One region of the Pantoea sp. X-Soil-TKNS-1211 genome, then DNA from elsewhere that is predicted to be linked to it. Evidence: predicted binding sites of a transcription regulator. Region 1 holds the regulator's gene; each other region holds the start of a gene.
What was found. Region 1 encodes Fur, which represses iron uptake genes when iron is present. Its sites were predicted from a motif close to ATAATAATGAGAACNACTATCAA; they were not measured.
Positions count from the first base shown of each region.

Region 2: fes (enterochelin esterase) is a predicted target of Fur. The motif match lies at 1,338-1,360, and genes of this name have one in related genera.
Region 3: AC6I8W_RS08795 (TonB-dependent siderophore receptor) is a predicted target of Fur. The motif match lies at 1,609-1,631, and genes of this name have one in related genera.

Region 1 is NZ_AP035953.1:1,288,868-1,299,554, forward strand. Features, by position in the region: gene AC6I8W_RS06140 (HAD-IIA family hydrolase) at 1-371, opposite strand, end outside; gene nagC (DNA-binding transcriptional regulator NagC) at 412-1,632, opposite strand; gene nagA (N-acetylglucosamine-6-phosphate deacetylase) at 1,640-2,788, opposite strand; gene nagB (glucosamine-6-phosphate deaminase) at 2,847-3,647, opposite strand; gene nagE (N-acetylglucosamine-specific PTS transporter subunit IIBC) at 3,989-6,016, shown strand; gene glnS (glutamine--tRNA ligase) at 6,168-7,835, shown strand; gene AC6I8W_RS06170 (hypothetical protein) at 8,071-8,466, shown strand; gene fur (ferric iron uptake transcriptional regulator) at 8,525-8,971, opposite strand; gene fldA (flavodoxin FldA) at 9,328-9,858, opposite strand; gene ybfE (LexA regulated protein) at 9,985-10,260, opposite strand; gene ybfF (esterase) at 10,429-10,687, opposite strand, start outside.
Region 2 is NZ_AP035953.1:578,431-589,117, reverse strand. Features, by position in the region: gene AC6I8W_RS02625 (TonB-dependent siderophore receptor) at 1-1,160, opposite strand, end outside; gene fes (enterochelin esterase) at 1,414-2,625, shown strand; gene AC6I8W_RS02615 (MbtH family protein) at 2,655-2,876, shown strand; gene AC6I8W_RS02610 (enterobactin synthase subunit F) at 2,869-6,786, shown strand; gene AC6I8W_RS02605 (ATP-binding cassette domain-containing protein) at 6,873-7,673, opposite strand; gene fepG (iron-enterobactin ABC transporter permease) at 7,670-8,641, opposite strand; gene fepD (Fe(3+)-siderophore ABC transporter permease) at 8,638-9,594, opposite strand; gene entS (enterobactin transporter EntS) at 9,775-10,687, shown strand, end outside.
Region 3 is NZ_AP035953.1:1,818,591-1,829,277, reverse strand. Features, by position in the region: gene treA (alpha,alpha-trehalase TreA) at 1-1,438, shown strand, start outside; gene AC6I8W_RS08795 (TonB-dependent siderophore receptor) at 1,670-3,769, shown strand; gene AC6I8W_RS08790 (SDR family NAD(P)-dependent oxidoreductase) at 3,849-4,154, opposite strand; gene AC6I8W_RS08785 (hypothetical protein) at 4,483-5,004, shown strand; gene bamE (outer membrane protein assembly factor BamE domain-containing protein) at 5,001-5,348, shown strand; partial or broken gene AC6I8W_RS08775 (AraC family transcriptional regulator) at 5,445-5,564, opposite strand; gene AC6I8W_RS08770 (GlsB/YeaQ/YmgE family stress response membrane protein) at 5,911-6,159, opposite strand; gene AC6I8W_RS08765 (flagellar brake protein) at 6,343-7,077, shown strand; gene AC6I8W_RS08760 (FGGY family carbohydrate kinase) at 7,177-8,664, opposite strand; gene AC6I8W_RS08755 (transketolase family protein) at 8,667-9,611, opposite strand; gene AC6I8W_RS08750 (transketolase) at 9,604-10,434, opposite strand; gene AC6I8W_RS08745 (ABC transporter permease) at 10,526-10,687, opposite strand, start outside.

The sequences.
Region 1 (10,687 bases):
CAGTTAAAGGAGCGAGTTTCGCCAACAATAACGAAATCAGGATTGATATCGGTGATGGTGAAACCGGCTTTGTACAGCTCATGAATCAGCGCGCCTTCGCCAATCACATAGGCTTTTTTACCTTCCTGACGGCGCAGAAAATCAGCTGTCGCCATCGCCGAAGTGTAGAACACCGAATCCGGCACTTCGATGCCGGATGAGGCGAAACGGTTCGCCAGATCTTTGGCCGTTTGCGATGGATAGTTGGTGAGTACCACCAGCGGCATCTTTTTTTCAAGGATGCGTTGCAGGAATTCCTGGGCGCCAGGAACGGCTGTGTTGTCGTGCATCAACACGCCGTCGATGTCACAGATTACGCTTTTAATTGTCATAGATTGCATCCGGTATAGCCTGCCGGAGGGCAGGCATCGATTACTCTTCCAGCAGATGTTGCAGCAGAATGCCATTCAGCATCGCGCGTTTTGCCAGCGCAAAAGCGCCGATGGCGGAGCGATGATCCAGTTCTGAGCGTACCACAGGCAGATTTTTACGAAACGCATTGAGTGCCTGAGTATTGATGCAGCCTTCAATCGCTGGAAACAGCACTTTGTCGGCCTCGGTGATTTCTCCGGCCAGTACCACTTTCTGTGGATTAAACAGGTTAATGGCAATCGCAATGGCTTTTCCGAGATAGCGACCCACATATTCGATCACTTCACTTGCCAGCGCATCGCCCTGATTGGCCGCGCGGCAGATTTGCGGCATCTGGCAATCATTCAGGGTCAGTGAGCTGGGATAGCCCTGATTCAGCAGATGACGTACCCGGTTTTCAATCGCGCCATTGGCAGCGATGGTTTCCAGGCAACCGAAGTTACCGCAATGGCAGCGCTCGCCCAATGGGTCGACCTGAATATGGCCAATTTCACCCACGTTGCCATTGCTGCCGAGAAAGATGTGTCCGTTGGCGATGATACCGGCCCCGGTGCCACGATGCAGACGCACCAGAATGGAATCTGCACAGTCACGACTTGCACCGAAGTAGTGCTCGGCAAGGGCCAGGCTACGGATATCATGGCCGACAAAACTGGTCACGTTGAACCGTTTTTGCAGGCTGGAGACCAGCGGCCAGTGGCTGACGGCAATATGCGGCATGTAGCGAATCACACCGTTAATCGGATCCACCAATCCCGGCAGAATCACCGCAATGGCGATCAGTTCATGAATTTTACGCTGGTGGGCGGCCATAAACCCGCTGATGGCGTTGAATAACGCATTTTCCAGCGTTTCCTGGGTACGTTCCGGTAACGGGTAATCTTCCTGCGCCAGTGATTTGCCACTGAGATCAAACAGCGTCAGCGTGGCATCGTTACGTCCGAGGCGCACGCCAATGGTATGAAAATGACGGGTTTCGGTGATGATGGAGATGGCGCGGCGACCACCGGTGGATGCCTGTTGCTCCACCTCTTTGATCAGGCCGCGCTCAATCAACTGGCGGGTAATTTTGGTGACGCTGGCGGGCGCAAGCTGGCTGACTTCGGCTATCTGAATGCGCGAAATAGGCCCTTGTTGATCAATCAACCGATAAACGGCTGCACTATTGAGTTGCTTGACAAGATCGACATTTCCTATTTGAGTCTGGCCGCCAGTGGTCATTCAGTGCTTACTCGCTGAGGACGTTCTCTCCATTGACGAACGTCTTAATGATTTGAAAATCGCGGGTAAAGACAGTCAGGTTGGCGACTTTTCCAGCTTCGACCGTGCCCAACTGTTTTTCCACCCCCATCGCCTTTGCCGGATAGAGCGTTGCCATGCGCAGAGCTTCATCTAACGCAATGCCGCAATGTTCCACGCAGTTTTGAACCGTTTCAATCATGGTAATCGCGGAGCCACTTAAGGTCCCGTTCTCATCCACACAAAGGCCATTGCGATAGTATATTGTTTTGCCTGCAAAAATAAATTTATCAATCGATGCACCTGCGGGTGCTGTCGCGTCAGTAACCAGTACCAGCTTGTCACCCTTGATACGTTTTGCATTGCGCACATTAGCGTAGTGGACATGTAAACCATCTGCAATGATGCCGCAGTATACATCAGGTGAATCAAACAACGCGCCGATCAGACCTGGTTCGCGTCCGGCAAAGGTCGGCATGGCGTTGTAAAGGTGGGTGGCAAAACTGACGCCCGCAGCGAAACCGCTTTTGGCTTCTTCATAAGTGGCGTTGGAGTGACCCGCTGAAACGATTATGCCCGCCTCGCGTAACTGGCGGATCACTGCACTTCCGGCATTTTCCGGGGCCAGCGTCACTTTGGTGATCACATCGGCGTTCGCGCAGAGAAAATCCACCAGTTCTGCATCCGGCAGACGGATCAGTTCCGGGTTGTGCGTACCTTTTTTCACTTTATTCAGCCACGGGCCTTCGAGGTGCAGACCCAGCGCTTGGTTTTGATGTTTGTTCAGATACGCGCGCATGGTTTCGATCGCGCGTTTCATCAAGGCGTCAGTGCTGGTAATCAGTGTCGGCAGGTAGCTGGTGCAGCCTGATTTCTCATTGGCGCGCTGCATAATTTCCAGCGTTTCCACGCTTAACGCATCGATATCATCGTTAAACTGCACGCCGCCGCAGCCGTTGAGTTGCAAATCAATAAAACCGGGAGCGATAAACGCACCCGCAACATCCTGTTGCGGTAGGGTGGCATCCAGCGCGTCGCGTGGGCAGACGCACTCAATCAGGCCATCGGCAATCACTACCGCATGATTGTCCAGAATTTCGTGACCGGTAAAAATCCGGCCGTTAACTAATGCGTACATCGTCTTTCTCTCCCGGCTAAGCCTGCCGCAGTGGCAGCAGGTGCTTTACAACGTGGTCTTACACACCTTTCATATTTTCCGCTTCCATTTCGCGGAAATATTTCACGGTTTTCACTTTCAGTTCCATGGTGGCGGGTTCGTCACAGACCACCACGCCTTTGGCATGCAGCTGCAGGCAACTGATGGTCCACATATGGTTAACGTTACCTTCAACCGCCGCCTGCAACGCCAGCGCTTTGACATGACCGGTAACCAGAATCATCACTTCTTCGGCATCCAGCAACGTGCCAACGCCTACAGTCAGGGCATATTTTGGCACCTGATCCACATCGCCGTTAAAAAAACGGGAATTGGCGAGACGGGTCTCGTGTGTCAACGTTTTGATACGGGTACGGGAGGCAAGCGAGGAGGCAGGTTCATTAAAGGCAATGTGACCATCATTGCCCACGCCACCCATAAACAGATGGATTTTGCCCAGGGCGCGGATCTTCTCTTCGTACTGACGACATTCTGCGTCAATATCTTCCGCATTGCCATTCAGAAGATTGATATTTTCTGGTTGGATATCAACGTGATCGAAAAAATTACGATACATAAAACTGTGGTAACTTTCCGGGTGCTCTTTGGGCAGGCCAACGTATTCGTCCATGTTGAAAGTGACCACATGTTTGAAACTAACCTGGCCCGCTTTATGCATCTCGATCAGGTGCTTGTACGCTTCCAGTGGGGTACCACCGGTAGGCAGACCTAGCACGAAGGGACGATCTGGGCCAGGATTAAACGCATTAATGCGGTTAACAATGTGGCGCGCGGCCCATTTACCCACCTGGGTAGGTGTGGCTAAAGGGATCAGTCTCATGTCTTCACCTCAGTTAAAGATTGGAAAGTGGGGTCGCCGTTTTCTCAACAGACCGTTCTTAAGCGTAATCCGTTTAAGCTCAACCATACGGGGAAAAGTGCGTCCTGATATTTTTCATCATAAAATAAGTTTGGGGTGATGGCTAGCAGTTCGGGGGTGCAAACGTCATTTTTGGTGATAAAAGTCACAGTTGTTGTGGTTTTAATTTGCGAGGCGAATTAATTTATCTCTACACTTCGCCTCGTGGTGAAGAGTGTCATCAAGGTACCGGGTGCCGGGATAATAAAATCAACCCGCATTACGGCAAAACGCCAGTCTCAAAGGGGGAGAATAAGGTGAGTATTTTAGGATATCTGCAAAAGGTCGGCCGAGCGCTTATGGTGCCGGTAGCGACCCTGCCGGCAGCGGCAATTTTAATGGGGGTGGGGTACTGGATTGATCCTGACAGCTGGGGGGCGGGTAACGCTCTGGCGGCGTTGCTAATCAAGTCCGGTGCCGCGATCATTGAACATATGTCGGTGCTGTTTGCCATCGGTGTCGCCTATGGCATGTCAAAAGATAAAGATGGTGCTGCGGCGCTGACTGGCTTTGTTGGCTTCCTGGTGGTGACCACGCTGTGTTCACCGGCTGCGGTGTCAATGATTCAGAAAATTCCATTGGATCAAGTGCCAGCCGCTTTCGGCAAAATCGAGAACCAGTTTGTGGGTATCCTGGTGGGGATTATCTCGGCAGAAGTGTATAACCGCTTCAGCCACGTGGAGCTGCCAAAAGCGCTGTCGTTCTTCAGCGGCCGTCGTCTGGTACCGATCCTGGTCTCCTTCCTGATGATCCTTATCGCGTTCATTCTGATGTATATCTGGCCGGTGGTGTTTAATGGCCTGGTCAGCTTTGGTGAGAGCATTCAAAAACTGGGTTCTGTTGGCGCAGGCGTTTATGCCTTCTTCAACCGTCTGCTGATTCCGGTTGGCCTGCATCACGCGCTGAACTCCGTGTTCTGGTTCGACGTAGCTGGCATTAACGATATTCCGAAATTCCTTGGTGGCGCACAGTCCATCGCTAATGGCAGCGGGATCCCGGGTATCACTGGTCGCTATCAGGCGGGTTTCTTCCCGATTATGATGTTCGGTCTGCCCGGTGCGGCGCTGGCGATTTACCACTGCGCGCGTCCGGAAAACCGCGCCAAAGTGGGCGGTATCATGCTGGCGGCGGCGTTTGCAGCTTTCTTTACCGGTATTACCGAACCGCTGGAATTTTCCTTCATGTTCGTGGCCCCGGTGCTGTATGTCATCCATGCGCTATTGACCGGTCTTTCGGTATTTATCGCAGCGAGCATGCACTGGATTGCTGGCTTCGGCTTCAGTGCCGGTTTAGTGGATATGGTGCTGTCAACGCGTAACCCGCTGGCGGTGCATTGGTGGATGCTGATCCCACAAGGTCTGGTGTTCTTTGCCATCTACTATGTGGTGTTCCGTTTCACTATTCAGAAATTCAACCTGATGACGCCGGGCCGCGAACTGGCTGCGGATGATGAAACTGATGGTTATGACGTCAACGTTGACCACAGCGGCAGCGGCGAAAGCCAGACTGAATCGCTGGCACGTCGCTACATCGGTGCCGTTGGTGGTTCTGAAAACCTGACCAATATCGATGCCTGTATCACCCGTCTGCGTCTGAATGTTAAAGATGCCGCGCAGGTGAATGACAGCGTGGCAAAACGCCTGGGAGCGTCGGGCATTATTCGCCTCAACAAGCAGAGCGTGCAGATCATCGTCGGTACGCAGGCGGAAAGTATTGCCAGCGCGATGAAAACCGTACTGACTAAAGGTCCGGTCGCCGCTGCGGCTACCGCGTCTGCTGCTGCACAACCCGCTGCACCGCAGCCGCAAGCGGTGTTGAACAGCGAAAAAGGCGTGATCGCCACGCTGGTGGCGCCGGTGAGCGGTGAAGTGGTGGCACTGGATGCCGTGCCGGATGAAGCCTTTGCCAGCAAAGCGGTTGGTGATGGCCTGGCGATCAAACCCACCGGTAAAACCGTGGTGGCACCGATTGCCGGTACTATCGTGAAAATCTTCAATACCAACCATGCCTTCTGTCTGGAAAGCGAAAACGGTGTTGAGATCGTGGTGCATATGGGTCTGGATACCGTGGCGCTGGAAGGTAAAGGCTTCTCACGTCTGGTGGAAGAGGGCGCGACTGTGGTCGCCGGTCAGCCAGTACTGGAGATGGATCTGGATTTCCTCAACGCCAATGCCCGTTCAATGATTAGCCCGGTCGTCGTCAGCAACAGCGATGATTTTGCTGGCCTTAATCTGCTGGCGAGCGGATCAGTGGTCGCCGGTGAAACCCGTCTGTACGAGGTGAAAGGCTAAGTCCTTGTGCTAAACCCTAAAGGCAGGAAGCGATTCCTGCCTTTTTTGTTTTAAAACGACCAACAAACGGTTGTTTCCCTTCTGCGCTTTGTGGATCATACTCCGTTACTTTCCAGGACAAATCACCCGTATTGTATTTGAGGATTTTGAGATGAGTGAGGCTGAAGCCCGCCCAACGAACTTTATTCGTCAGATTATCGACGAAGATTTGGCGAGCGGTAAGCACAACAGCGTGCATACCCGTTTCCCGCCTGAGCCCAATGGTTACCTGCATATTGGCCATGCGAAATCGATCTGTCTGAACTTTGGTATCGCACAAGATTACCAGGGTCAGTGCAATCTGCGCTTCGACGACACCAACCCGGTGAAAGAGGATATGGAATTTGTCGAGTCCATCAAGCGCGACGTGCAATGGCTGGGCTTTGAATGGAGCGGAGACGTTTGTTACTCCTCAGACTATTTCGACCAGCTGTACAGCTACGCGGTTGAGCTGATCAACAAAGGCCTGGCCTATGTTGATGAGTTATCGCCAGAAGAGATCCGCGAATACCGTGGCTCCCTGACTGCGCCGGGTAAAAATAGTCCGTTCCGCGATCGCACGCCTGAAGAGAACCTCGCGCTGTTTGAAAAAATGCGTGCGGGTGGTTTCGAAGAAGGCAAAGCCTGCCTGCGTGCCAAAATCGATATGGCGTCAAACTTTATCGTGATGCGCGATCCGGTGCTGTATCGCATCAAGTTTGCTGAACACCATCAGACGGGTAACAAATGGTGCATCTACCCGATGTACGATTTTACCCACTGTATCTCCGATGCGCTGGAAGGCATTACCCATTCGCTGTGTACGCTGGAGTTCCAGGATAACCGTCGTCTGTATGACTGGGTGCTGGACAACATCAGCATTCCTGTGCATCCACGTCAGTACGAATTCTCGCGTCTGAATCTGGAATACGCGGTGATGTCGAAGCGTAAACTGACGCAGCTGGTGAGTGAGAAAGTCGTAGAAGGCTGGGATGACCCGCGTATGCTGACCGTGTCAGGTCTGCGCCGCCGGGGTTATAGCGCCGCATCGATTCGCGAGTTCTGCCTGCGTATCGGTGTGACCAAACAGGACAACATCGTTGAGATGGCCTCGCTGGAGTCATGTATCCGTGACGATCTCAACGAGAATGCGCCGCGTGCGATGGCGGTGCTGGATCCGTTGAAGGTGGTGATTGAAAACCTGCCTGCGGGTCATGAAGAGATCATCACCATGCCAAACCATCCGAACAAACCGGAAATGGGGACGCGTGAAGTGCCGTTCAGCCGTGAAGTGTGGATCGATCGCGCGGATTTCCGTGAGGAAGCCAACAAGCAGTACAAACGTCTGGTGCTGGGTAAAGAAGTCCGTTTGCGTAATGCTTATGTGATTCGTGCCGAGCGCGTGGCAAAGGATGATGAAGGCAATATCACCTGTATCTACTGTACCTGCGACGTCGATACTCTGAGCAAAGATCCGGCTGATGGCCGTAAAGTGAAAGGCGTGATCCACTGGGTTTCTGCGATCCATGCGCTGCCTGCGGAATTCCGTCTGTATGATCGCCTGTTCAGCGTGCCAAACCCGGGTGCGGCGGAGGATTTTCTCACCACCATCAACCCGAATTCGCTGGATATCAAACAAGGTTTTGTTGAGCCAGGTCTGCGCGATGCAGTAGCGCTTGCGCCGTATCAGTTTGAACGTGAAGGCTATTTTTGCGCGGATAGCGTTTATTCGCAGCCATCCAGGCCGGTATTTAACCGCACCGTTGGTTTGCGTGATACCTGGGCGAAAATCGGCGATTAATCCTTTTTGTCGTTTTCCCCATATCCTGATAAAAGGGCGAGAAATCGCCCTTTTTTATTGGCTGTAATTCAAGGTTAGCCATCTTTTATGCTGTGGGTTGTGAAACGTGCTTGTTACCGGGATTTGAAACTAATCTGACTTTAGCAGAATTAATCCATTTGCCAGTGTTAAAAACTTTTTTTCAGGTAGGCTATGCGCTCTCAGACGTTGCTCCGCGGGTTATAAAGGAAAAAAAATGACAAGTCTCGCTCAGGAAGCCAAACATAGCGTAGTGGTATTACATCAGCTTATCGAACGTATTTTTAATCAGTCAGAAAATACAGACGACAGCATTGAACTGTTCCTTTCGCACTTTCACCCGGATTTCAAAATGGTGACGCCGCAGGGTAAGCAATTGGATTTCAATGCAATGGAAGTGCTGTTCCGTCAACTGCGTGGCCAGCGTGAAGGAATGCGTATTGCTACCAGCGAACATGCCATCATCTCGCAGCAAAGCAAGGAAGTGACGATTCAGTATCGTGAATTGCAAATGATGAACGGCACCAACCAGAGCCGCATCTCGTTGGCGGTCCTGGATTGCAGTACCTCCATTCCACGCTGGCGATATTTGCAGGAAACGCTGGTGTTGTGATGCAGCGATAAAAAAACCGGTGCCTGGGCACCGGTTTTTTTATACTGCATAGCACATTTTATTGCTTGTCGTGGAGCGTCTCGTCTTCGCGGCAGTCTCCTAACGCACAGTGGCCGTACAGATACAGGCTGTGGTTAGTCAGTTTGATCCCATGACGTGTGGCGATTTCGCGCTGACGGGTTTCAATGGATTCATCGCTGAATTCAATCACTTTGCCACAATCCAGACAGATCAAGTGGTCATGGTGATGCTGCTGTGTCAGTTCAAAGACGGATTTACCACCCTCGAAGTTATGGCGGGTGACGATTCCCGCGTCATCAAACTGGTTAAGAACGCGATAAACCGTTGCCAGACCAATCTCTTCGCCCATGTCGATCAGGCGTTTGTACAAATCTTCCGCGCTGACGTGATGGCATTCGGGTTCCTGAAGCACTTCCAGAATTTTCAGTCTGGGTAGCGTGACTTTCAGGCCAGCCTTCTTCAATGCGGAGTTGTTGTCAGTCATGCGGATATTGTCCTGTTACTTAGCTAGTCACTTGCGGCGCAGGGCCTTGAATGTCGATCACGCGCATTCTCATTTGCGTCTCATTATAGAACTCAAGCAGTGAAATGAAAACCAAGGGAATATCCTGAAAATCACCAGTGGCTGTAAGGAAAAGTGTCTCTAACGCCGGCGGGGATCATGCAGGTCTTTGTTTCCATTTCACTCAGCCTCATTCTGATGCCAGAGGAATAAGCGGATGACCGTTATGGGTATTCTACAGAATTGCGGGAAAAAGTTAAAAAACAGTAGCTATTATTTTTATAGGAAATCCCTTTAACTCAATGTGAGCCAGCGCCCACATTGAGGAGGGCAGGGGATCAGGCTTCGATGATCTCTTTCAGTTGCAGCTCATCGAAAATCTGTTTCACCCACTTATCAACACGTTCGTTGGTCAGCTCAGGCTGACGATCTTCGTCGATGGCCAGGCCAAGGAAGTGTTTATCATCTGCCAGACCTTTAGACGCTTCGAAATGGTAGCCTTCGGTTGGCCAGTGGCCAACAATCACCGCACCGTTAGGTTCGATGATATCGCGGATGGTGCCCATCGCGTCACAGAAGTATTCTGCGTAGTCTTCCTGGTCACCGCAGCCGAACAGCGCAACCAGTTTTCCATTGAAATCAATCTCTTCCAGCGTCGGGAAGAAATCATCCCAGTCGCATTGTGCTTCGCCGTAGTACCAGGTCGGAATGCCCAGCAGCAGGATATCGAATGCTTCGAGATCTTCTTTGGTGCTCTTGGCAATGTCATGCACTTCGGCCACATCTTTACCCAGTTGTTTCTGGATCATTTTTGCAATGTTTTCAGTATTGCCGGTATCGCTGCCGAAGAAAATGCCTACGATTGCCATGAGTTAAGTAACCTCTTAAATCCTGATTAGGAGTTGAATGCACAGTTAAGCGAATGATAGCAGACCGGGCAAAGTGGCGGAACTTGTAAAGCCGTGACTTTTGTTCCTGCGTGCGGTCTGCACGTGTTACGACAGTTTGAGTTGCGCCAGCAGCATTTGTTCAATCAATTCACTACGGCTGATGTTTTGCTGCTCTGCCAGAGTATTGAGCGCGTCAACCGCCTCACTACTCATTTTCAGTTCCACGCGCCGCAAACCACGTACTTTGTCGCGTTTCAGCTGATTGCGCTTGTTAATGCGCAACTGTTCGTCACGCGTTAGCGGACTGGTTTTGGGACGACCGGGACGTCGCTCATCAGCGAAGAGATCGAGCGTGGTACGGTCAGTTTGTTCTTTTGCCATTTTTTGTAAAACTGAGTGGGCGCGAACGGCGGAAAGGCGCTGCGCAATTTATACATTATCGGCCCTGCCACGGTGAAAAAATCATCCGTGGCAAATTTTTAGCGCGACATCATACTCCAGCACCCCTTGCGACGCCAACCTTAAACGGTCTACGGCAAGCTTTTGCTTTTACAGTACAAAAAAGCGGCGAACCGCGCGTAAAACCGCCTCAGGCTTTTCGGCATGGACCCAATGACCTGCGCCACTGATGACGTGCGCATGTGCCAGAGGGAACTGCCGCAGCAGTGCATCGCGATGCTGATTATCCAGATAAGGTGACTCGCTGCCGCGGATAAACAATGCCGGATGCGGCCAGGCCGGGACCTCTTGCCAACCGGAGATGGTGGCGTAGTTATCCCACAACACCGGCACATTGAAGCGCCATTCC
Region 2 (10,687 bases), 710 kb from region 1:
AGCCATTCAAACGGAATGCTGATTTCACTGTGCAGCATGATGTCATCCAACTGGATGGTGTTGAAACCACTGTTGGAGAAGATCCCTTCGGTGCCGCCAGCCAAACCTTCATTAATACGGCTATTACGGGTTTTCTCGTAACGTCCCCAGGTATTGGTGCTGACGCCGTTATCCCAGGCTCCGGTCCACTTCAGCGAGACGTTCTGGCGGTACATGCGGTTAGTTTCGTCGCCGTACTTGCTTTTCACCAGCGTGCTGGTGTTGGTGTTCTGGGTATCACCGGCATACAGGTTACCCTGACGACTATAGCCCGCCTGAAGTTCCAGTGTCTGCATCGGTGCAAACGCCCAACTCAGTAACGCATTGATATCTTTATTGACTGAGCCTTCACGGCCCGCCGGATAGCTGCCCGCGTAAGTCCCGGTACGGTCTGCCGCATGGCCTTCGTTGATGTCGTAGGCATCAGCCTGCGTTTTGGCTAAACCACCGTATAAACGGAAGTTGAAATCATCGCCCAGCGGTCCTTGCAGACTGAAGTTGGTGCGTTTAGTTGCACCTTCATCTTTGTGCTGTGGGACGTTGAAATAGGTATTCCAGGAACCGTGCCACTGTTGATCGGTGTATTTTTTGGTGATGATGTTCACCACACCACCCGCCGCGCCGTTACCGTAGCGCACCGCTGCCGGACCACGAATCACGTCAATATGGTCGATCAGCTCCGGTGGCACCCAGTTGGTATCACCGCGAGTGTCACGCTCGCCACGCCAGCCAAGTCGTACCGAGTTACGGCTGGTAATCGGGATACCATCGACCATAATCAGGGTGTTTTCTGGCCCCATGCCACGGATATCGATCTGGCGATTGTTGCCACGTTGGCCGCTGGTTGAGTTACCGGTCAGGTTAACACCCGGCATGGTACGAATGATTTCTGAGACGTCACGGGCTGGCGGATGCTTTTTGATTTCATCAGCGGTGATGGTGGAAACACCGGGAGCCTGGAGCGTCTGTTGCTCGGCGGTCACCATCATGGTGCCGCCATCGTGTGAATTGGCGTCTGTGCTGGTAGTCGTACTACTGGAGGTCTCTGCTGCCCAGACGCTGCTGGAAAGAAGGCCCAGTTCAATCAGAATAGCTAATGATAAACGCGAATATTTTGTCATTTTTTCGTTCCTGGATTGCCAGTAAAGGTCACTGGCGAGCCGGTGAGAAGGTCACAGTCCTTATCAAAGCCCCGTTCCAAGCCTGGCAGTGCCATCCGTTGCGCATCCTTTCCTTAATGGGAAAGTTGACAGGCGGAACGAGCGCGCTCATTTATGAGCGGAAACACCCTATTGCAAATGCAAATAATTATCAATAGTATTATTTATCACCTTTGTGAAAGAATCCTTGAGTAAATGGCGACTGGCAGCACCTATGACCTGGCTAAATGATCTGACCGGCAGTGAAGCCTGGTGGCAGGAGCAACAAAGTAAAGGTATCCCGCGTGTGGAAGGTGAAGTGGACGGCGAATGCCTGGTCACTTTCCTCTGGCGCGATCCGCAGGGCAACGAGACGCAGTCACGTATCCAGCGGGTGTGGATCAACATTACCGGTGTGACCGATCACCACCAGCGCCGCGCCCCGCAATCCCTGATGCGTGTTGCCACTACCGATGTCTGGTACTGGCAAACCACCCTGCCAGCCAACTGGCGTGGCAGCTACTGCCTGATGCCGGATGAGCAGGCGACTGATTTTTCCGGTGATGTCGACATGTACGCGCTGCGCAACTGGTGGCGCGACAAATTCCCCACCGCCCAATCTGATCCGCTCAATGCCTTGCGTGGCTGGTCAGGTGGACGCGGCATGGGCGTTTCTCCATTGCATCTGCCTCAGGCCCCCAATCAACAGCTGTGGCAGGCGATTGATGAAGGCCGCGCCCCCGCAATCGCCCTGCAAGAATATCGCTGGGACAGCCACTTACTCGGCAATAGCCGCCGGGTGTGGATCTATTGCACCGGTGAGGCGCAACCTACGTCCCGGCCACTGGCCATTCTGCTCGACGGCCAGTTCTGGGCTAACAGCATGCCGATTGCTGGCCCGTTGCAACAACTCACCGATGAGGGCGCATTGCCCGCCGCCGTCTATCTGTTTATCGACATCATCGATCGTGAGCATCGCAGCCGTGAGCTGCCGTGTAACGCCCTGTTCTGGCAAGCCTTGCAGGAGGAATTACTCCCCCAGGTGGCGCAGTGGGCACCGTACCAACAACAGGCCGATAGCACCGTGGTCGCCGGGCAAAGCTTTGGCGGCCTGGCCTCGGTATTCGCGGCGCTGCACTGGCCGCAGCAGTTTGGCAACGCCATCAGCCTGTCCGGCTCCTTCTGGTGGCCGGAGCGTGGTAACCCGCATGGCTGGCTGTTGCAGCAACTGGAGCAAGGGCTGGCACCGCGTCAGCCGCTGCGTTTCTGGCTGGAAGCGGGCAAACGTGAAGGACTGATTTTGCAGGCGAATCAGCAACTGCAACAGATGTTGCAAGCCGCCGGATATCAGGTGCACTACCAACCGGTAGAAGGTGGACATGACGCGCTGTGCTGGCGCGGTGGCCTGCTCGTTGGCTTACAGGCGCTGTGGCGCACCCCGACATAAATTCATCTCGCCCGGACTCAGGAGCCGACATGGAACATCGCAATCCCTTCGACGATCCGCAGCAGGATTGTCTGGTGCTGCGCAATCCGCAGCAACAATACAGTTTATGGCCCGCGTTTAGCGACCTTCCCGCTGGCTGGCATGCCGTGTATGGCCCCCAGCCACAGCCAGATTGCCTCAGCTGGCTGGAACAGAACTGGGGGAATATCCGCCCAGTGACGCAGGACACTAACCGGAGCGACAATGTCTGAATTCCTGATGAATCGACCCCACACCGAACAACAGACCCTGCCACTGGTTGCGGCGCAGCCCGGTATCTGGATTGCCGATCAGCTGTCACGCCATCACAACGCCTACGCGGTGGCACACTTTATTGAATTGCATGGCGATATCGACAGCGCCTTGCTGAGCAAAGCGATCATCGCCGGAATGCAGGAAGCCGATACGCTGAATATGGCGTTCGGTGAAGTGGACGGCGAAGCGTTGCAATGGCCGCAGGCCCAGCACTTCAGCCCGCCGCAGTTGGTTGACCTGCGTTCAGACGAGCATCCCGCTGACAAGGCCCGCGCGTTGATGCGTGAAGATATGAATGGCGACTTGCGCGTGCTGAGCGGAGCTCCCTTATATCATCATTGCCTGTACCGCCTCGGCGAGCAGCATTGGTTCTGGTATCAGCGTTATCACCACCTGGTGGTGGATGGTTTTAGTTTTACCGCCCTGACGCGCCGTATCGCCAACCTGTACAGCGCCTGGGCGCGCCAGCAGGAACCAGAACCAACGCCGTTTATCCCCTTTAGCGAAGTGGTGGAAGAGTATCAGCGTTATCAGCAATCCTCCTCCTTCGAGCGTGACCGCCAGTTCTGGCGTGAAAAAGGTGCCTCCCTGCCCGCGCCCGCCACGCTGGCACCCCAGCCGCTGGCCGGGCAAAGCGCCAGCACCGATCTGTTGCGTCATAGCCTGACGCTGGATCGCGCCACCTTCCAGACGCTGGTCAGCCAACATCCGCAGCACAGCGCCGCCGATCTCGCCTTTGCGCTGGTCGGGTTATGGCTGGCGCGTCTCAGTGGGCAAAACGATTTCTCGGCGGGCTTCATCTTTATGCGCCGCATCGGTTCAGCCGCCCTGTGCGCCACCGGGCCGGTGATTAACGTGTTGCCGATGGCGATCCATTACGATCCAGCGCAACCGCTGGCCGCACTGGCAACGCAACTGGCGGGTGAAGTGAAGAAAATGCGCCGCCACCAGCGTTACGATGCTGAACAAGTGCAGCGCGATCTGGGCCGTCTCGGTGATGGTGATCCGATCTATGGCCCGGTGATCAACCTGAAGATGTTTGATTACCAGCTGGATTTCGCCGGTGTGGAGGGCGTCACCCATCAACTGGCTTCCGGCCCGGTGCGCGATCTGGAAATCGCCATCTATATCAGTGAACAGGGTGAGCTGACGCTGGAACTGCTGGCCAATGCCGAACGCTACAACCCGGCGACGCTGCAACGTCACGCCAGCCGGTTCGCGCTGTTGCTGACACAGTTGGCCGCTGAGCCGCAACGCCCGTGCGGCGAGTTGGATCTGCTGACTGCAGCAGAACATCATTGGCTGGCGGATATCAACCACACGCCACACCCGTTACCTGCCGAGACTCTGGCATCGCTGCTGGCCCAGCAGGTAGAGAGAACCCCAGATGCATCCGCACTGGCCGATGCCCAGCATCAGCTCAGCTACCGCCAGATGCAGCAGCAGGTGTTTGCGCTGGCGCAGCAACTGAGTACGGCCGGGGTCACGCGTGGTGATATTGTTGCTGTGGCACTGCCGCGTTCGGTGCAACTGTCGCTGGCGCTTCAGGCGATCGTCTCGCTCGGTGCCGCTTATCTGCCGTTGGATACCGGCTACCCTGATGATCGCCTGCAACTGATGCTGGAAGATGCAACACCACAAACGTTGATCACCTCGGCATCACTCGCACCACGTTTTGCCGCCATCTCCGGCGTCAGTCAGCTGCATTTCGATGCGCTGTTTAGTCATACAGATGTCCCTGCCCCGCGCAGCGCGCCGCAACCGCAGGATGGTGCCTACATCATCTATACCTCGGGTTCTACCGGACGTCCTAAAGGGGTACTGGTCGGCCATGAGGCGATCGTTAACCGCCTGTTGTGGATGCAAAATCACTATCCGTTGCAGGCTGATGATGTGGTGTTGCAAAAAACCCCCAGCAGCTTTGACGTTTCGGTGTGGGAATTTTTCTGGCCGCTGCTGGTGGGCGCCCGACTGGTGATGGCTCCGCCGGAAGCCCATCGTGATCCCGAAGCCCTGCAACAACTGTTCGCGCAGTACCGGGTCACCACCACCCACTTTGTTCCTTCAATGCTGGCCGCGTTTGTCGCCGCGTTGCAGGATGATGCGGCGATTAACAACTGCGCCAGCCTGCGCCGTGTGTTCTGTAGCGGCGAAGCACTGCCAACCGATTTATCCCGTGAGTGGGAGCAGTTGACCCATGTTCCTCTGCACAATTTATATGGCCCGACTGAAGCAGCGGTGGATGTGAGCTGGTATCCGGCGTTTGGCGAATCACTGGCTGCGGTCGAGGGTGCCAGCGTACCCATTGGCTATCCCGTCTGGAATACCGGCCTGCGTATTCTTGATGCACGCTTGCAACCGGTGCCGCCGGGTGTGGCGGGCGATCTTTATCTGAGCGGTATTCAACTGGCGCATGGTTATCTGGGACGTCCCGATCTCACCGCCAGCCGTTTTGTTGCCGATCCGGCAGGCAATGGCGAACGTATGTATCGCACTGGCGACGTGGCGCGCTGGCTCGATAACGGGGCAGTGGAATACCTTGGCCGTAGCGACGATCAGTTGAAAATTCGTGGTCAGCGCATCGAACTCAACGAAATCGATCATCTGTTGTGCGACCAGCCAGGCATTGAGCAGGCCGTGACGCACGCCGTGGTGTTGGGTGGTGCGGCGGCACAGGGCGATGCCCGCCAACTGGTGGGTTATGTCATCGCCGATCACACCATAGACGGTGAGGCCCTGCGTAGCGCACTGGCCCAGCAACTGCCCGCCCATATGGTGCCGGTGGCGATTGTCCAGTTGGAGACGTTCCCGCTCAGCAGCAACGGCAAGCTGGATCGTAAAGCCCTACCGCTGCCACAGGTAGCAGCCGCCAGCGCCGGGCGCGAACCGCATCCAGGACTGGAGAGCCAGCTGGCAGCGGCGTTTTGTCAGTTGCTGGCGCGCGACAGCATCAGCGCCCAGGATGATTTTTTTGCCCTCGGCGGACATTCGCTGCTGGCGATGCGTCTGGCTGCCCAGCTACGTCGTGAACTCCAGCAGCAGGTTACGGTTGGACAGATCATGGTTGCCTCCACCGTCGAGAAGCTGGCGGCATTGCTGAGTGATGATCAGTCTCACCAGCAGGCCGGTTTCGAGGCGGTGTTGCCACTACGTCAGGCAAGCGGGCCGAAGTTGTTCTGTTTCCACCCGGCATCCGGTTTTGCGTGGCAATTCAGCATTCTGCAACGCTACCTGGATGCGCGCTGGTCGTTGATCGGTATTCAGTCGCCCGATACCGCCAGCCCACTGAATCAAAGCCTGCATCTCGACGAGGTGTGCGAAGCCCATCTGCGCACGCTGCGCGAGGTGCAGCCGCACGGTCCTTATTATTTCCTCGGCTATTCACTCGGCGGTACGCTGGCGCAGGGAATTGCGGCACGACTGGCGGCGGCCGGTGAAGAGGTGGCTTTCCTTGGCCTGCTTGATACCTGGCCGCCAGAGACGCAGAACTGGGATGAAAAGCGCGGCGAGAACGTGCTGGACCCGGCAGTGCTGGACGAAGTGAACCGCGAGCGTGAGCAGTTCATTGCGGCACAACGGCATCAGGCGGGTGAAGAGATGCAGGCGATGTTTGACACCATTGAAGCCAACTACGCCAGTTCGGTACGCCTGCTGGCGACCGCACGCAGCGCCAGCTTTAGTGGTCGTGCCACCTTGTTCCTCGCGGAGCAGACGCAGCAACCGGGACAGGATGCGCGCGGCGCCTGGGCACCTTATGTGGGCGAGCTGGAGGTATGGCCGATGGATTGCGCCCACGTCGATATCATTTCGCCGAAGATGTTTGAGCAGATTGGCCCGTTGTTGCAACGGCTACTGAGCGAACTGTAATCCAGAATGTAGCGGCGCGATTTATCGCGCGGATTTTTCCAGCACCGCGCACGGAACCGCGCGATAAATCGCGCCGCTACAATAAGTTATGTTCTTGGCCGTCCCAACGGCACAATCATTGGCGTATGCGCCACCGGATCTTCCACAATCACGCAGCGCAAGCCATATACCTGTTCAATCAGCGCTGACGTGACAATCTCTGCCGGTTTGCCTTCCGCAATAATCCGTCCGTGGCGCATGGCAATCAGATGCGTGGCATAGCGGCAGGCGTGATTCAGGTCATGCAGCACCACCACCAGCGAGCGACCGTGCTGCTGATTAAGATCCTGCATCAATTCCAGCAATTCAATCTGATGGGTGATATCCAACCAGGTGGTCGGTTCGTCGAGCAACAGCAACGGCGTTTGCTGCGCCAGCACCATCGCAATCCATACGCGCTGACGCTGACCGCCAGACAGGGTATCCACCTGCTGATCAGCGAGATCCGACACCCCGGTAGCCAGCATCGCCTGCTGTACCGCAACTTCATCTTCGGCACGCCAGCGCCCAAACAGCGCCTGATGTGGATAACGCCCACGTGCCACCAGCTCAGTCACGCTGATGCCTGCTGGTGCGTTAGAACTTTGCGGCAGCAGGCCCAGACGACGTGCCACTTCTTTGGTGGGATAGCGCGCAATGGCTTCACCATCCAAAAAAACCTGGCCTTTCAACGGTGTATTCAGACGGCTCAGGGTGCGCAGCAGGGTTGATTTGCCACAGGCGTTCGGGCCGATAATCACCGTCAGCTCTCCTTCCGGGATCGCCACCGACAAATTTTCTGCCACCACTTTTTTGTCGTACCCCAGCGTCAACCCTTCGCCATAAAGACGGGTAGAGATTTCGGTCATTGGCGTCGAGCCTCCCGCACCAGTAAAACAATCAGATAAAGGCCGCCAAGGCTGACGGTAATCACGCCCACCGGCAATTGATAAGGCAGGAACAGATGCTGCGCCGCGAAATCGGCAGCAATCAGCAACAGCGCACCACACAGCCCCGCCAGCGGCATACCGCCGCCGAGACGACGGGCAATCTGTGGTGCCAGTAGCGCCACGAAGGAGATCGGGCCGACCAGCGCCGTCGAGGCGGCAATCAGCACCACACCCAGCAGCATCAACCATAAACGGCTACGCTCCACCGGCACCCCAAGGGCGCAGGCGGTATCATCACCCATTTCCAGCAAACGCATCCGGCGCGCCAGCAACGCCACCAGCAGCAGCGCCACCAACAACGCCGCGATCACCGGCGGCGTCTTGTTCCAGGTGATACCGTTAAGCGAACCGGCGCTCCACAGACCGGCGCTGAGGGCAGAATCCAGCGAAGCGCTGATAATCAACCAGCTGTTAAGGCCCATCAATAGTGCACGGATGCTGATGCCGACGATAATCAAACGGAAGGTTTCCACACCGTTGCGCCAGGCAAACAGGTAAACCAGCGCGGCAGTGGCGATACCGCCAATCATCGCTGCCAATGTTATCGCTGAGGCGTTTTGGTTGAACAGCACCAGCGCCACCAGCACGCCGCTGTAGGCCCCGGTGTTAAAACCAAGAATATCCGGGCTGCCCAACGGATTACGCAGCAACGACTGGAAAATCGCGCCACTCACACCCAGCGCTGCGCCAATCAGCAGCGCCATCAAGACGCGTGGCAGACGCCACTCAAGGACAATCAGTTTGATATTGTTAGCACCCTGCCCCAGCAGCACCTGCCAGATTTGTTCACCGCTGACCGGCAAGGCACCGCGCGTCATCGCGAGGAACGCGATCAACCCGCAACCGAGCAGCAGCCAGAAAGTATGAAACATGACGCGTCCGGTCATACGGCACCCCGCGCGAGTTTGCGCCGTACCAGCACAATCAACATCGGTGCACCCAGCATGGCGGTAACAATGGAGACGCGCAGTTCACCGGGCACCAGCAGGCGACCAATAATATCCGCCGTCAGCAACAGGATCGGCGTCACCAGCGCGGTAGCAGGCAGCAGCCAACGATGGTCATTGCCCACCAGCCAGCGTGCCAGATGCGGTGTCATCAACCCAACAAACGCAATCGGTCCGACCGCGGCGGTCGCTGCACCACACAACAAGGCAATCGCCAGCAGCCCCAGCAACTGGGTCCGTGCCACGCGCGTGCCCAGCGCAGTCGCCATATCGCCGCCCATACTCAGGCTGTTTAACGCCTGCGACAAACCGATAGCCACCACGCTACCCAGTGCGACAGCAGGCCACAGGGTGCGCAAAATGGTAAAGTTGCGGATATCCAGCGAGCCGCTGTGCCAGAAACGCAGGTGATCATAGATGTCAGGATTGAGCAGCGAGATACCCGACGTCAGCCCTTCCAGCACCGCACTCAGCGCCACGCCCGCCAGGGTTAAACGCACCGGATTGACGCGTCCACCGCCAATCGCGCCGGTCATCGACACCAACAACGAAGCCAGCAACGCACCCGCAAAAGCAAAACCAAGCCATTCGGATGGGGTATTCGCGCCAAACCACGCAATGCCCAGCACCACGGCGAAACTGGCTCCGGCATTCACACCGAGGATGCCGGGGTCTGCCAGCGGATTACGCGTCAGGCTTTGCATCAACGCCCCTGCCAATCCCAGAGCCACCCCCGCCAGTAATCCGGCCAGGGTGCGTGGCAGACGAGCCTCGCGAACGATAACGCAATCCGCGCTACCACAGGAGGTGGTAACGGCATGATAAACATCGGAAAAAGAGATGGATTTTGCGCCCAGCATTAAACTGAGAGCAATAAGGAGCACCAGCAGCATCCCTGATCCTGCAAGTGCACGAGTCTGGTGCATAGTGTTATGAACCTTAATGATCAACGTCGTCGCGTGCGTAGGGTAAATGTGATAATGATATTTGTTATCGTTATTACTCGTATTTGTCTATGTTATCATGACTCGCCTCGCGAAAGATGAGGAAAATTGGTGCAAAAAGGCGAAGACATGAACAAACCCTCCCACTTTATCGATCTCTCCCTGCTTAAATCCCACCCGGCGTTTCGCGCGGTGTTTATCGCCCGCTTTATCTCGATTGTGGCACTCGGCATGCTAGCCGTAGCCGTACCGGTACAAATTCAGCAGATGACGGGCTCCTCCCTGTTGGTCGGACTCGGCGTCACGGTAGCCGCCTGCGGCATGTTTATCGGTTTACTCACCGGTGGAGTACTGGCCGATCGTTATGAACGTAAGAAACTGATTTTATTGGCTCGTTCCACCTGTGGCCTGGGCTTTGTCGGGCTGGCGATTAACGCCGCACTGCCTGAACCCTCGTTGTCTGTGGTCTATCTGCTGGGGTTGTGGGATGGCTTTTTTGGTGCGATTGGCGTCACCGCGCTGCTGGCCGCAACTCCGGCGCTGGTCGGACGCGAGAATCTGATGCAGGCAGGCGCGATTACCATGCTTTCAGTACGCTTCGGCTCTATCCTGTCACCGGCGATTGCCGGCATGGTGATTGCCAGCGGCGGCGTGGTGTGGAACTTCGCCCTCGCGGCGCTGGGAACCTTGTTGACCGTGCTGACCTTGTTGAAGTTGCCGGTGCTGCCTCCACCACCCCAACCGCGTGAACATCCCTTAAAGTCCCTGGCTACCGGTGTGCAATTTCTGTTTACCACCCCGCTGGTAGGTATGGCGGCGTTAATGGGCGCGCTGGTCACGCTGGCAAGCGCAATTCGCGTGCTTTATCCGGCGCTGGCACCGCATTGGGAGGTGAGCGCCGACCGGCTGGGATTGATGTTCGCTGCCGTGCCTTTGGGTGCCGCGATCGGCGCAGTGACCAGTGGTCGGTTAGCACAGGCCGCACGTCCTGGGTTATTGATTCTCAGTAGCGCTATCACCTCATTTCTGGCGCTCGGGCTGT
Region 3 (10,687 bases), 530 kb from region 1:
GCAGATGCAGAAAAGCCAGCGCAACTTTGACCTGAAACATTTCGTCGATGCCAACTTCATCCTGCCTAAAGAACAGGATAAATACGTACCACCTGCCGGTCAGAGCCTGCGTGCCCATATTGATGGCCTGTGGCCGGTACTGACGCGCTCCACACCCCAGACCAGCCAGTACGATTCTCTGCTGCCGCTGCCAAAACCCTATGTGGTGCCCGGTGGCCGTTTCCGTGAGGTGTATTACTGGGATAGTTACTTCACCATGCTCGGCCTGGCAGAAAGCGGCCACTGGGACCGGGTGCAGGACATGGTGGATAACTTCGCCTCCGAGCTTGATCGTTTCGGACATATCCCCAACGGCAACCGCAGCTACTATCTGAGCCGCTCTCAGCCGCCGTTTTTTAGTCTGATGGTCGATTTGCTGGCGACCCACAACGGCGACAGCGTCTACACCAAATATTTACCCCAGTTGCAAAAAGAGTATGACTACTGGATGGCGGACAGTGACAAGGTGGCAGCCGGTCAGGCCAGCAAGCGGGTGGTTAAACTGAGCGACGGCACGCTGCTCAACCGCTACTGGGACGCACGCGATGTGCCGCGCACCGAATCCTGGCTGGATGACGTGAATACCGCGAAGAAAGCCACGTCACGCGATAAGGCGCAGGTATACCGCGATTTGCGCGCCGGAGCGGCCTCGGGTTGGGACTTCAGCTCACGTTGGTTTACCGATGCACACAATCTGGCCACCATCCGCACTACAGAACTGGTCCCGGTGGATCTGAATAGCTTGCTGTTCCATCTGGAACAGACCTTATCTAAAGCCGAGAAGCTGGCGCATCACAACGATCAGGCACAGCAGTTTGCCACCAAAGCGGAAACCCGTCAGGCGGCGATCAATCGTTATCTGTGGAATGAACAGCAGGGTTGGTACGCTGACTATAACTGGCAGAAAAAGCAGGTGCAGCCGCAGCTCACGGCAGCAACATTGTTCCCGCTCTATATGCAACTCGCCAGCGATAAGCAGGCAGAACGTACGGCGACGGCAGTAGAGAAACAGCTGCTGAAACCCGGAGGGCTGGTCACCACCACCGTCAATAACGGCCAGCAGTGGGACGCGCCCAACGGCTGGGCACCGTTGCAGTGGGTCGCCGTGACCGGACTGGAACATTATAAGCAGCCGCAGTTGGCACAGCAGATTGGTCAGCGCTTTCTGCAAAATGTACAGATGACCTATGACAGGGAGCACAAACTGGTCGAGAAATACGTGGTGGAAGGCGCGAAGCTGGGCGGTGGTGGCGGTGGCGAGTATCCGTTGCAGGACGGTTTCGGCTGGACCAACGGTGTGACCCTGATGCTGCTCGACAAATATTGTCCAAAGGATAAAACCTGTAATAGCGCACGTGATATCCCGAATATGCCCACGCTGACCGCGACGCACCCCTGATTCCCCTCTCCCGGCCGGATCGCCCGATCCGGCTACTGATTCATGGTAGCGGCGCGATTTATCGCGCATTTCCGTGATCGCTGTCGGTAAAACCCGCGCGATAAATCGCGCCGCTACGAAATGATATGTTAATCAAACCTTCATTTACATCTTGAAACCCATTCATCGAAAAGATAATAATTCTCACTCTTATAACCATTATTATTATCCTTATCTTTCGAAGGAACTAAGATGACCTGCCTGTTTACTCTTAATCGTTGCCGCGTGCTATGCGCGCTGGCCCTGGCGTTACCCGGCATCAGTTTTGCTGAAGATTCGCTGGTGGTAACCGCCCAGCCACAGGAGAGTGCCACCTCACCGACCGAAGGTTATCTGGCGACGCGCAGCAGCGGCGCAAGTAAAACCGATCAGCCGCTGATCACCACGCCACAGTCGATTTCGGTGGTGACACGCCAGCAAATGGAAGACCAGGGGGCCACCGATCTCAATCAGGCGTTAAATTACACGCCAGGTGTGTTCACCAACTTTGGTGGGGCGGCGACCCGCTACGACACCATCTCACTGCGCGGTTTCCACGGCGGCGACGTGGATAACACCTTCCTTGATGGCCTGCGCGTGATGAGCGACGGTGGCAGCTTTAATATCCTGCAAGTGGATCCCTGGTTCCTCGACCGGATTGATATCATCAAAGGTCCCTCTTCTGCTTTATATGGTCAGACGGTGCCCGGCGGCCTGGTGAATATGGTGAGCAAACGACCACAGTTCGCCGAAGAGGGACATTTCCGCCTGTCGACTGGCACCAACGCCACCAACAGCGCCGCCTTTGATTACACCAACGCGATTAACGATCAGTGGGCATTTCGCCTCACCGGAATCACCCGAAACAGCGATACCCAATACGATCACACCCGCGAAGAGAAGTACGCCATTTCACCGCAGCTGATGTGGCAACCCGATGACGATACCAGCCTGATCCTGCGCGCTTATCTGCAAAAAGATCCTTCCGGCGGCTATCACGGTTCGGTGCCAGCCGAAGGCACGCTGTACAGCCACAATGGCCGCAAGCTGAGTGACAGTTTCTATGAAGGCGATAGCGCGCTCGATCAGTTCAAGCGCCACGAGCAGATCTACAGCTATGACTTTTCTCATCGCTTCAATGAGGTGTGGTCAGTGCACTCCACCGGCAGTTACAGCCACTCGAATGTCGATCTTGATCAGGTCTACCAGATTGGCTGGGATGCGACTAACCCAGACCTGCTGACACGCTATTATTCAGGCGAACGCTCCTCGCTGTCAGCGTGGGCCACTGATAATCAGTTGCAGGCCGATTTCGCTACCGGAGCCGTGCAGCATCGCGTCACGCTGGGGGCGGAATATCATCGTTATAAGAACGATATTCTGAGTGCCAGCGACTACGCCAGCTCACTCAATCCGTGGACCGGAGCAGCGGTGGGCAGCATGCCGGACTTCGACTGGGCGGCAGAGACGCGTCGCTACTACCAGACCGGCTTGTATTTGCAGGATGAGCTGCAACTGGACCGCTGGCACCTCGATCTGTCTGGCCGCTACGACCGCATCGTCTCGGAGAATGGCACCAGTCGCCGCCAGGATGATCACGTCAGCGGCCGCGCAGCCCTGCTGTATGCCTTCGATAATGGTGTCTCCCCGTATGTCAGCTGGAGCCAGGCGATTACCCCTGCCTCGCTCACCGACCCTGATGGCAACCAGCTGAAACCCACCACCTCAGAACAATACGAAGCCGGGGTGAAATACCAGCCGGTTGGCACACGCGACATGTACTCGATTGCGGTGTACGACCTGACGCAGAACGATGTCGCCAACCGTGATGTGATTTCCGGCACCTACACGCCATCAGGCAAGGTCCATTCACAGGGTATCGAGCTGGAAGCGCGTAACCAGCTCACCCCGCGTTTCAGCACCATTGCCGGGTATACGTTGAACCATCTGCGCTTTAAAGACTCCGTCGATGGCAACGACGGCCATACGCCGTATGTCACCCCCAACAGCATGGCATCGTTCTGGGGGCATTATCAGTTCGACTATGGTCTGAGCGCCGGGGCTGGCGTGCGTTACATTGGTAAGCAGTGGGCGGATAACGAAAACACCACGCGTTTGCCGTCGGTGACCTTGTTTGATGCATCGGTAAGGGCCGATTTGGCCACATGGAGCAGCAGCCTGAAAGGGGCATGGTTGCAGGTGAGCGGTAATAACCTGACGGATCGCAAATATCTCGCCGCCTGTTATGGCACCGGCTATTGCTATCGCGGCGCAGAACGCACCGTGACAGCAACGATTGGCTACGATTTCTAACGCATCAACCGCATCTGATGAAATCATCAGATGCGGCCTGAATTAGCGCACTACCCCGGTCGCCAGCCGCATCAATCGGTCAAAAATGCGCTCGGACAATCAGCGACACATCTTCTACCGCGCCATAGGAGCCATACCCGGCGTTATTGACTAATACGTCGATGCGCCCTGATCTGGCAATAATGTCAGTGATGCCTGCCTGCATGAAATCATCATTTGTCATATCCATCGCCAGCACATGGACACCATTATCGGCCAGATTGTGCATCCGTTCGACACGGCGTGCGGCAGCGTAAACCGTGAAACCCAGGGCTTTGAGACGATGCACGGTCGCTTCACCGATGCCGGAAGAGGCGCCTGTGACGAGAGCAACTTTGGAGTTCATAACAGATTTCCTTACACGAAAATTCAGGAGCTTAGCGGCCAGGATTTAGCCGCTTTATTTACGAGAGAGTGTAGGCAATGGATGAAGGGATTTATCTGGCGAGATGCGCCAACGCGCTTGCAAAAAGCGCCAATGATTTGATCCTGGTAAAGCAACAATGCGACGTTCACGTTATTGAACTGGTCATTTTGCCCTGAAGAACAGGAGAATACTGCCGATATTATTTTCTGGACTGGAAAGGAGAAGATGGATGAAAGGAACAGAAGTTAATATTGCTCTGCTCGGAATGAACAACACAAAAACAAATACCGCAAGGAAATAAACAATAATGAATCCTTTAATGATCAGGAATGGTGCAGGTAAAGCGGTTGTGTTATCTGTGAGTTTGTTATTCGCTGGCTGTAATACCTATTTCCCGAAACCTGCACTGTATGTTCCCCCTGCAAACACTCCAGATGTCGCTAAAATTCGGTTGATGGGTGCACCGATGAGCTATGCCTTGTATCAAAAAGATAGCGACGGTAAGGAAACCGGAGGATGGGTTCAGGAACATAGTGCATACGTTAATATTCTGATGGGAAATACCAGGGATCTGGGATTTCCAAAACTGAAAAATAAAGATTACAGCGACACCTTTTTCGAAACGACGTTACTCCCTGACCGTGTCACAACCATTCATCACTCCTTATACGGTGGTTGCAGTGTAAATCTTAACATCACGCCGAAGAAAAACGCGTTGTATGAGGTCCATTACAGCTACGCAGATAAGTCCGGTTATTGCGTCATTTATGCCAAAGAAATTAAATATGACGCTGACATGGGCATTTATTACGAAGGCGATATTAAGTGAAAATTAAACATTTCCTCCTGTTAGCGTTGAGTTCAATTGCGTTGAGCGGTTGTATGGCGAATGTGGACCGAACACGTTCTTCTGATTTGAATAATTACTCAGAGAAGGTCATCCGGGAGAGTATCGTTACGGGCAAATCCACCAAAAAAGATGTGCTGCTATTACTCGGCACGCCTGCTACACCAAAGGAATTTAAAACCGCCAACACCTGGATTTATGCCTCAAAAGTAGTGGATCGCCGCCTCTATTTCTTCATCCCGATAATCAGGGACAGAGATCAACTGCTGTTGTTAGAATTTAATGACGCTGGCGTAGTCAGTAAAATGGATTATACCGAGAAGTGATTTATCGGCAGGCGTATTGCCTGCCAGATTGTGATTCACGCTCTACCATTAGCGTATTTTTCTTTACGTTGTCCCATAACGGTATACACCGCATGTTCAGGAACTTCCGTTCAAACGCATTGCACCACAGACACCATCAGGCTTTTGCCCGGTCCAGTCGTGGAATGCACGATAAAAAGAGTTGGGATCGTCAAAGCCGAGGAGAAAAGCGATCTCCGCCACTTGCAATGAGTCCGGGACATCGCCTGGCTCAAGCCAACGCGGTGCTACCGTCAACTCGCCCTGTTTACCGACGTCCACCACCAGGCTCATCGGGGCAACTAGCGGCTTATACTTCGCGAGGCGTTGTGCGGAAATCCCCATGTCTCTGAGCAGCGGTTGCCACCCGATATCCAGTGCAAAAGTTTGGGTACGTTTCATTTTTTCAGTATAACGCTGACAGTTCACAGAGGTGACTGGCAAAAAACGCCAGATCCTCTGCAAAATGCGCCAGCGTAAGCGTGGAAAATAAAAAAACCCGCCATCTGCTGCCAGATGGCGGGTTTCAGGGAAATCGGATGGGTTACGTGCGCACTTTACGGTAAATCCACAGCACCAGAATGGCACCAATCACCGCCACCACGAAGCTGCCGAAGTTGAATCCGTCCACCTTACCAAAGCCAAACAGGGTACTGACCCAGCCACCTACCACCGCACCCACTATGCCGAGAACCACGGTCATAATGAATCCGCCGCCGTCTTTACCCGGCATAATCCATTTAGCGACAATCCCGGCAATCAGGCCAAAAATAATCCATGAAAGAATACCCATTTGTTGCTCCTTACTTTATTAATCAAGGTGTTCACAGCGCTAAGTATAGTCGGAATTTTTTGACCTGCTGCACAAACGCAACGGGAAATAATAGAGAGTCGGTTAAAGCTTTTTTATCATTTACCGATAATTGACGGAAAGCCGCGCACGCGTGTTAGTCATGATCGGAAAGTGGAGCAGGACGTGAGAGAACCCGATAAAGAACAATATATTAAACGAGGTACATTGGCTGTTCTGAATGTAATGAAGGATCTGTTACGTTTTCAGACCCCGCTAATGGTGAACTTCTCGCGCGGGCAATTTATCAGCCGCATGCTGGCGGCAGATGAAGACCAGGTGATTTTCGATCTGGGTAGCAATAGCCAGGATAATGAGCTGGCGTTGCAGAGTGGTGAAATCAACATCGCCGCCGAAACTCAGGGGGCAAAAGTCGAGTTCAGCCTGAGCGGTTTACAGAAAGTGGACCATGAAGGTCTGCCTGCCTTTGCCGCCTCCCTGCCGGAACTGGTGTGGCAAATTCAACGTCGTGAGTTTTTCCGCGTTAACGCCCCGATGGAGCCGGTATTCTGGTGTCACAGTGAATGGCCGGACGGCCACCAGGCCCGTTTTCGCTTGCAGGATCTCTCGCTGGGCGGCATTGGCGTGCTGGTGGATGAGAAACTACCCGAAGGTCTGAATCGCGGTGATACCTTTAAGAAACTGCGGGTGGAACTGGGCGAATATGGCCAGTTTGAGGTGACGGCTCAGTTGCTGCATATCGGTGAACGCAGCACCATCACCAGTAAGAATGAAACCCGCGTGACACCGCGTTTAAGTTTCCGCTTTACCGCCATCGAGCCAGTGCAGGAACGTCAGCTACAGCAGGTGATCTTTGCGCTGGAACGTCTGGCACGCGATAAGGCGAATAGGTTTCAGTAACAACATGCGCGATAAATCGTAGCGGCGAGATTTATCGCGCAATTTTATACGCGCTGCCAGTAAAACCCGCTCGATAAATCGCGCCGCCACGGATCGACATTAGCAAGGCTGATAACGACAGCGTGCCACGGCTGCCAGCCATCCCTGATAATTCTCGCGCATGCTCTGCGCCTGATCCGCACGCGGTTCGATCAGGCTTCCCCCCTGCAACGCCGCCATGTCACTGCCCTGCTGCCACCAGCCCAGCGTGCGCCCGGCCAGCAACGCGGCCCCCAACGCCGAGACTTCCGGAGTTGGCGCACGACGTAGTGGACGCTGCAACACATCAGCCTGAAGTTGCATCAGCCAACTGTTTTCCGTGGCGCTGCCGTCGACGCACAGCGCGGGAAGCCGCACCCCACTCGCCTGTTCCATAGCAAAAAAAACATCAGCAATCTGGAAGGTAATGGATTCGAGCGCCACCCGAGCCAGCACCGCCGGGGTGGCCGCATCGGTTAACCCGCACAGCATGCCGCGTGCTTGCAGATCCCACCAGGGCGCACCCAGCCCGGACAGCGCCGGAACAAAGTAGATGCCCTGATTGCCCGTGGTACTTTGCGCCAGTTGGGTCAACTCACGTGGATCATTGATACCAATCATCCGTCCCAACCAGGCCGCGCCAGAACCGGTGTGAGTGATGTTGCCTTCAAACGCAAAACGTAAGGTGCCGTCATGCCACGCCACCGTGGTGCTGAGGCCGTTTTCGGTCAATAACGGCGTCGCCATTGACATCATCAATGAGGAGCCAGTGCCATAAGTGGCTTTCACCACTTCTTCGCTGCCGCTGCGCTGCGCCTGAAGCGCGGCGTGGGAATCACCAATGCGCGCCAGCAACGGTGTGCCGGGTGGTAAACCGGGGATATCGTGGATCGTTACCACGCCCTGTGCGCTGGCTGACGGCACGATTGAAGGCAGTGCCGCACGCGGAATATGAAACAGCGCCAACAGTTCGTCATCCCAGTCACCGCTGTGCAGGCTATATAACTGGGTGCGCGCCGCGTTGGCGTGATCGGTGACGAAACATTCACCGCCGGTCAGTTGCCAGCTGATCCAGCTGTCGACCGTGCCAATACACAACTCGCCCGCCTGGGCACGCGCCAGGCCATCCGGCAGCGCCGCCAGCATGCCGGTCAGTTTGGCGGCGGGAAACATCGGGTCCACCGCCAACCCGGTCAGACCGGTGATGCGCGGTGCTTTACCCGCCTGGCGCAAATCACGACAGAATGATTCAGAACGCCGATCCTGCCAGCTTACCAGCGGTGTTAATGGCTGCCCGTCACGCCGCTGCCAAATCAATACCGATTCGCGTTGGTTGCTGATCGCCACCGCCGCCACTGTCTCGCCCTGGCATTGGGCCAGACAGTCGCTGACCGCCTGTTTCACCGCCTGCCAGATGGCTAAAGGATCCTGCTCCGCCAGACCGGGCTGCGGATGGTGCAGGGCCAGCGGCTGACTGCCACGCGCCACCACCGTGCCATCGCGATCCACGGCAATCGCTTTAGCGTTGGTGGTGCCCTCATCAATCGCCAGTATTAACGGACCTGCCATGTTTACTCTCCTGTGCAGATACGCACCGCGTTGTTCACCACGCTGGCGGCATCGATGCTATGTCGGGCGCGGGTTGAGGCGCGGTCACCCGCTATCGCGTATTGCCCATCAGGAATGCCCAGCCGCAACAGCGGGATGCCACAACCGCCTTCCGCCAGCACCTCCGCTACCAGGCTGCCAACGCCACCGTTGACGTTGTGCTCCTCAACCGTAATCACCGCAGGATAGTGATTTAACAGTTCGCGCAGCTGTTGGGTATCACAAGGGCGAATCGATGGAATGGCGATCACACCCGCGTCGATTCCCTGGCTTTGCAGCTGCTCGGCAGCATCAACAATTTCGTGGACCGTCGACCCCATCGCCACCAGGGCGATGTCTTTTCCACTGCGTAACACATCGATGTTGCCGGGACGGAACTGGTAATTGTCATCGTGCAGCTGGCGCAGGTCTTTACCGTCGAGACGGATATACACCGGCCCCACATGGTCCAGCGCATAATCGATGATCTGACGGCACTCCAGCGGGCAGGATGGCGCATAAATTTCGATATTGCCGAAACCGCGCATAATCGCGATGTCATCAATGCTGTGGTGGGTGCTGGCGAGTGGGCCGTAGCTGGCTCCGGCATTCAGGCCAAAGAGTTTGACGTTGGTGTTGTTGTAGCAAACGTCAACTTTCACCTGTTCGTTAGCGCGCGAAATCAGGAAGGGGGCGGCGTTGCAGGTCACAGCCACTTTGCCGCCAATCGCCAGCCCGGCTGCGGTGCCAACCAGCGTCTGTTCCGCGATGCCGACGTTGACCAACCGATCCGGGAACGCCTTGATAAACGGGGCGATTTTGGCGGTGGAGGTCGAATCCGCCACTACCGGCACCACGTCGATACCGCGATTGACCGCATCGATAAAAGCATTGACCATGACATTGGCCAGGTGTTGTGCGTTACTCATCTTTCAGCTCCTCCAGTGCCTGGGCAATCTCTTCTCCCTTCGGCACCCGGTGATGCCACTCAGCCTTGCTTTGAATAAAGGAGATACCAAAACCTTTCTCGGTATCGGCCACCACCACCTGCGGTTTGCCGTTACGCGGCAGGCTTTCCAGCGTTGCCACCACCGCTGCCATATCGTTGCCGTTGCATTCAGTGACTTCTAAACCAAACGCCCGCCATTTCTCTGGCAGCGGATCGGTATTCATGATGTCGCGGGTATGCCCTGCCAGCTGTAGCTTGTTCTTATCGTTGATGATCACCAGGTTATCGAGGCCATAATGGGCCGCGACCAGTGCCGCTTCCCAGTTGCTACCCTCGGCCAGTTCACCATCGCCGGTCACCACATAAACCATCCTGTTGCTGCCATCTTTTTTCGCCGCCAGCGCAATACCCACCGCCACCGGCAAGCCATGGCCGAGCGCGCCGGTATTCAGCTCCACGCCCGGCGTTTTTTGCCGCACCGGATGTCCCGGCAGATGAGAGTCGGAATGCTGATAGGTAGGGAGCCAGTCGGTGGGGAAATAGCCTGCTTCGGCCAGCACACAGTAGTAGCCGCCAACCGCATGACCTTTGGACTGGATATAGATATCGCGTTGCGGATCGTTGATACGATCCGGCGCGCAATTGAGAATGCGAAAATAGAGCGCCGTCAGGATTTCCACCTGCGACAGGTCAGCCCCGGTGTGTCCACCCGCCGGGCTGCCAGCATTGAGCTGGATAATGCGACGACGCACCGCGCGCGCTTTGGCGGTCAGTTCGTCCACAGAGTATTTGAAAGGATTCATGGTTACCTCTGAATTTTAAATCGATACTGAATATATATTCCTGCATAGTAAAAAAAGGGGGACAGACAAATGCCGTCTGCACCCCAACCGATTAAAGCTTCGTTCCGCCGCCTCCCTCTTCAATCAGCGCTTTCTGGGCCACCACGGCGGCCTTTTGCTGCATCCGACTTTGCATCTGGTCGATGATCACCGCGACAATAATGACGATACCTTTGATCACCATCTGCCAAAACTCGCTGACCCCCATCATGAT